2 regions of the Paenibacillus sp. 01T443 genome follow, and region 1 is predicted to be linked to the other one. Evidence: riboswitches for the same ligand, from Rfam matches in the RefSeq annotation. Region 1 holds a riboswitch; the other holds the start of a gene.
The links. Region 1 has a riboswitch for cyclic di-GMP ahead of AC1DLI_RS06535 (LPXTG cell wall anchor domain-containing protein). Riboswitches for the same ligand answer to the same signal wherever they lie in the genome.
Positions count from the first base shown of each region.

Region 2: it holds a riboswitch for cyclic di-GMP, as region 1 does, so the genes downstream of both, AC1DLI_RS09985 (hypothetical protein) here and AC1DLI_RS06535 (LPXTG cell wall anchor domain-containing protein) in region 1, are expected to answer to the same signal.

Region 1 covers NZ_JBFTPE010000004.1:73,539-76,652, forward strand. The annotation lists gene AC1DLI_RS06525 (ATP-dependent helicase ComFA) at 1-366, opposite strand, end outside; gene AC1DLI_RS06530 (hypothetical protein) at 624-1,085, opposite strand; cyclic di-GMP riboswitch class II at 1,330-1,413, shown strand; gene AC1DLI_RS06535 (LPXTG cell wall anchor domain-containing protein) at 1,444-2,571, shown strand; gene AC1DLI_RS06540 (response regulator) at 2,722-3,114, opposite strand, start outside.
Region 2 covers NZ_JBFTPE010000005.1:525,601-528,714, reverse strand. The annotation lists gene AC1DLI_RS09990 (GDP-mannose 4,6-dehydratase) at 1-651, shown strand, start outside; cyclic di-GMP riboswitch class I at 709-792, shown strand; gene AC1DLI_RS09985 (hypothetical protein) at 1,154-1,873, shown strand; gene AC1DLI_RS09980 (stalk domain-containing protein) at 1,901-2,818, shown strand; gene AC1DLI_RS09975 (alpha/beta fold hydrolase) at 3,067-3,114, shown strand, end outside.

The DNA of each region.
Region 1 (3,114 bases):
GCCAGAACCTGCTGTCCCTTCTTCATTTTGCGCATTTCTCTTCGCCTCCTTCGCACAAGCCATCAGCAGCTCCAACGCATCGCAGCCGATATCCGACCTTCCCTCATCGAAGATATACTGCTCTAAATGCACGATTTTCCCGCGTTTTCGCTTCATCGCTGCTTCCCAAAGCTCCACCACAAGGCAAGCATCACCAAGCGGCAGCGCTTCAAGCAGCAGCCAGCCTGTATCCGCAGTTTTCTCATTCAGACAGCCCGCCTCACCGAAATCGCCGTTCATCCAGAAATGCTTATCCAGAGCTGCTTGAATCGTCGCGCGTGCCTGCCAGCATCCGCGTACCTTTACAACATACACCTGAGCCTTCATCTTCCTTCCCCCTCTGTTCCTTCATCATCCGGCGCTTTTCATTTATAAACGAAACGTATAAATTCTTATAAATGAACACAAGCATAAACGGCTGTAGCCGTCTTTTGTCGGCAAAAGCTCGTTTCGCGGAGATATATAAGCAGATTTATAAGTAAAAACTTATAAAGTCTTATATATAAAAAAAAGCACACCCAACCACGCAGAATGCGTCATTGAGTGTGCTTCACTCCGAATATTCAATTACGGCAAATTATATACTAAAATGGCATTTTCGACAAATCCGACGGGTTTTGCAAATCAATCAGCACCGCGTGGTCTGCATTCGATACGATTCCTTCTGCCTGAAGCAGCCACAGCAGTTGGGTACCATCCACAGCTTTCGTTTGCGAACGCTTACTATCCTCGTTTTCGGTTAGAGGTTCCGACCCTTTGGCATGCACCCTGACTTCCTTGCCGTCTCTCGATAAGCGCTCAACAATAGCAAGCGTTTCATCCGTTACCCCGTGGTCGACAATCGTCAACCGAACATCCTTGCCCATCCGCCGCGAAAAAGAAAACAACGAGCGCACATACCATTCCATATTTTTTTGCCGAACGCCCGCAACAAGTACGTAATGTTTGCTGGATTGCTGCCTTCCTCGCCGAATCCGATAAGCCAGATGCACCGACAATGCAGCCACGGCATAAATGCCAATAACCAAAAGTAGAAGCTCAAACATGGCGGCCACCTCCTCTTTGTGACACTATATGCTAGGAAGAGCCCACTGGTTCCGCAATGGGAGGACAAGGCGAAAAATGTATGTTGTATCAAAAAGGTCTTTTCTCTCGATTATTAATAGTCAAATTCCGACAAAGAAACACCCTTGAGCAATTTACAATATATGTTATCATTTTACTACGTATCCTTGCATATATAAGATATGCACGCGAATGGAAAGGAAGCGGCGTCTTACACATTTTCAGAATAGCTAGGGAAGCGATGAAGTATAATCTGCATATGGACACTTGGATTATATGGAGCTAATAGTGTAACCGGCCCTCTTAGAACCCACTACCTATCTAAGAGGAGAGTGAATGATGCGTTATTTTAAAAAGCAGCTTTCTTTAAGCATGGCCCTGATCTTGATTTTTTCCTTAGCGCTTGGTTCTCTTGTTATGGCCGAAGGTCAGGATAATGGAGGTGCGACTTTAGCAGACCCCTTAATTGAGAACACCTGCGAGAGCTACTCATCCAACCGGGATCATGTCTTAGCAAACCAAACCAATATCGTAGACAATGGCGACGGCACGGCGACTGCGTCCTTTAGGACCACACAGGATTGCGTAAGAGTAAGCTTCTCCTCCTATGCGGGCCCTGCTGACTGGACTCCAGGTCCAGGCGATACGACAATACCTTACCTCAAACAAGTGTATTTTGATGGGCCGTCCATTGTATATCCGAAGGCTGGCAGCTATTCCATCACCATTGACATTCCGGTATGTCTTCCTTATCAGCTGGACATTTATAGCGGTGATCTGATTACCCAGTTAGGCGTTGGCGCCCACGGCGACAAAATTAAAGCCTGGAAGCTAAAGCTTCAAAACACTTGCACGGAGCCGACGCCAACACCGACTCCTACACCAACGCCAACACCTACATCTACACCTGAAACCACACCATCATCTACACCTTCATCTACACCTGAATCCACACCATCGTCTACACCTTCATCTACACCTGAAACGACACCATCGTCTACGCCTTCATCTACACCTGAAACGACACCATCGTCTACACCTTCATCTACGCCTGAAACGACACCATCGTCTACGCCTTCATCTACACCTGAAACCACACCATCGTCCACTCCTTCATCTACACCTGAAACGACACCATCGTCTACGCCTTCATCTACACCTGAAACCACACCATCGTCTACGCCTACTGTGACGCCTACTACAACAGCAACCTCATCACCGACCGTCTCGCCATCGCCCGAAGTAACGCCCTTAATTGAAATTGACGATGAGGAACCCCCAATCGGAGGCATAGGCGGAGAGATCGATTCCGAAGTTGATACCGTTATCGATTCCCAGGATGAGCAAGTTCCGCTGGCTACGCTTCCGAAAACCGGCGATTCCAGCCCGACTCCTTATTATTTAATCGGTGCCTTTGCGCTTACAGCCGGCTTTATCTCGCTTCGTAAGCAAAGACAAAGAAAATAAAGTCTCTTTCCCTCGTGCTCCGGCGCTGCGTTATGAGCAGCCTCGGAGTGCTTCTCATTCACTGTGGTTTAGCATCATTTTCTTGTATTCTTATATACAAAAAAATCCCGCATCAGAAGATACGGGATTTTGCTCTGCAATTAATAATGATTACAAGGTCACCCAGCCATATTTAATGGACTGAATAACGGCTTGAGTACGGTCGTCTACTTCCATCTTTTGCAAAATGCTGCTCACATGGTTTTTTACCGTTTTTTCGCTGATAAACAAAAACTCCCCAATCAGCTTATTGCTTTTGCCCTCGGCCATTAATCTAAGAACCTCCGCCTCACGGCGTGTTAACGGGCTCTCATCGCCTGCAACGAATTTCACTCCCGGCTCTTGGGCGGCTGCTGCGCCTGAAACGATTCCCATCTCGTCTAAATAAGTCATACGGCGAAGCTGATTGATCAGCTTGCCAGTTACTTTAGGATGGATGTAGGCATGGCCTTGAACGACGGAGCGAATAGCATTAATCAGCGATTCAGCCTCCATATCCTTCAG
Region 2 (3,114 bases), on a different contig from region 1:
GGAACTGTAAACCTACTAGAAATGAGCAGAAAGCATAATGTGAAAAGCTTTGTATTTGCGTCTTCATCTTCTGTATATGGGAATAACACGAAAGTTCCATTTTCCGAGGAAGATGTTGTTGATTATCCGATCTCTCCTTATGCAGCAACGAAAAAGGCCGGAGAGCTTTTATGCCACACTTATCACAGTCTATATAATATTAATATGGCATGTTTAAGGTTTTTTACGGTATATGGCCCAAGACAAAGACCCGACCTTGCTATTCATAAGTTTACTAAGTTAATATCTGAGGGACAGCCTATCCCTTATTATGGAGATGGATCGTCGGAGAGAGATTATACTTACATAGAGGATATTATTGATGGTATTACTAAGGCTGTAGAATGGGTAAATGAAGGTGAAAAGAAATACGAAGTGTTTAATATAGGTGAATCGAACACCATCAGTCTGAAAAGAATGGTCGAAGCAATAGAAAATTCAGTTGGAAAAAAGGCTGGAATTAATAAATTGCCTATGCAGCCTGGTGATGTAAATCGGACATTTGCCGATGTTAGTAAGGCCAAACAGGTATTAGGATATAATCCTAAATGGCATTTTGAAGATGGGATTCATAAGTTCGTAGAATGGTATCAATCTTCAAACAATAATTGAAATAGGATCTAATTACAAAAATCCTTATATACCCTTAACAAATCAACTACATAAACCGTACGATAAAGGCAAAACCATTGAAAAGTGGTGACGCAAAGCTACAGGGGCTTATCTGATGAAGATTGCCAGCCAGCTACCGAATATCGTGCCTCCCGTCGAGGTTTATGTGGGAAAATGGAGGTTCTTTCTATGTTCTTACGCACTCAACTTGTACGTGAATGGCATCTGCTTTGTATTGGGTTTCACGAAAGGCTTTGGGAAGGCTGCTTATGTGATGAGAAGCGTATGGAGATTTATTTGAAAATGGTTTATCACCAAAATAAACTAGCAAATATCGGGCTCTCTTAAGCTATAAAGTGGAGCACAGCTTATAAATTTTAATGCAATATGCTCAAGCTGACGACGGTCACGATCAAGCGTCAGCTTATTTTTTTGAAAATAAGGCTAAGGAGAATCATGGCGGATTAATGTATTAATTACAACCCCCTATGAAACCAAAACAATGAAAAAAACAAACAAAATTTGGTTTATTATTGCTGGTGCCATTGTAGTTATTGGAATAATCATCTATGGAAGCATGAGCCTTTATTCAAAGTTAAACCAGGTGGACGAGTTAAATGGTCGATTAGAAGAAGCGGCTGAGTTTGATAACGCAGAGGGTGCATCAGCGAATACCGATCGGCCGAGCGAACAACCGGAACAAACGTCTAATGCTGAACAGACACTAACACCCGAGTCAGAGCTAGTTCCATCAGCTCAGCCTGGGGACGCCATCCAGCCTAGCCCAACTGCAACTTTGACACCAGTTTCTGCGTCTGATAACGTAGACAAGGGCCAGAAGCCAGGGGAAGAATCTACTACTTCGGAAGATAAGGCCCAGAAAAAGAAGAAGATTGATGCTTCTGTTAATGCTAAGCTGCAGCAGCTTAAGTCCTCTTGCCAGGCAAGCAGCAACAGCTTAGTGAAGCAAATTGCGAATGAGCTAAGCAATGATAAAGAAGCGACGCTTGCGACGATTCAAAGTAAGTACCTGGACAAGGTTTTTTCTGCGGAGGCAGCTTGTGACGCGAAGTTTAATCAATTAATTAGCAATGCTCAGAGCGAATATCAGGCAGCGGATTTAAGCAATCAAGCCTTGCCCGATTGGAGCTCGCAATATGAGAGTGCAAAGACTGGGGCAAGAGCTGACGCACTCGCTGTTATTGCAAATTCTATCAACTAGCACGCCCTATTAGAAAGAGGAGGCCCTATGAAAAAGTCACGCGCATTATCTATTTTTCTAGCCATTATGATGCTGTCATCTGTTCTTGCAACCGCTGCATCGGCTGCAGCAACGAGTATCAAAATCAAAACGCAGCCGATAAAGCTAACCTTTGACGGACAAGCGCTTAAGCTGCCTGATGGTCAATATTCGTTTATTTATGAAGGACGTACTTATGTGCCTATCCGTTATATCTCGTATGCGCTGCTAAAGTCAGTGAATTGGGATGGTGCAAAGGCTGCAATCTCCGAGCCGACGGAGAAAGAGCTTGCTGCGCTGAAGAAGCAGCTGCAATTAGCTGCTGCGGGCAGCCAGAAGCCGCAACTAAGTGTTGAAATTACAATTCAGTCTATAAAAGCTTCACTGGTATTTGACGGGAAGGCAGCAGCTTTGCCAGCAGACCAATCCATTTTTGGGTATAAAGGTTCCATTTATGTGCCGATTCGTTTCTTGTCGGAGTCGGTAGGAACACAAATCGGATATGATCCGGTTACAAAAACGGTTAGCGGTGAGTCTGCTGCTTATCGGGCGGAGCAAGGCGGCGGCGTTATCCCTCCGGGAACGGGTGGCGGAACAGGTAATGGCGGAGGTATCGTGAAGCCTACATATGAGCAAATTACGGCAAATGCAGAGGCCAAGCTCGCAGCGCTAAAGGCTAGCTGCCAGGCGACTTTAATGGATATCGGTCTGCAATACCTTGCAGCAAGTGCCGCAGATCAACCTAAGATTAAGGAAAAAGGTCTGCAAGAGGTTAACAACTGCTCTGCAAAGTTTGAGATTATTATGTCAGAAACAACGACTTCGCTTACGACTAACGGCTACAAAACGGATATTATTGCTGAGTACCGGGCCGCGTTTAACAAAGAACTTGAAGCAGGAAGAGAGATTGCGGAGAGCATGTCTTAAGCTAACTGCCGATCCTTTGTAGAGTACAACAAAAGAAAAAGGTTTGAATAACGGCCAGCGGTGCAGTCGTATAGACTGCATTGCTGGTCTTCTTTTATCTATCCAGACACACTTTTCATAAAATTGTTAATAGATTGTAAAAAATTATATCATTTAGCTAGTAGACCCCTACCATAGAACTAAAATATACATTACACTATCATTACAAACTATCCTGAATCATACAGTAGTGACAATGTAGGGGGACTATGGGCATATTTAATTTGTTCTACCAATTCGATAGATGTACGTCTAAC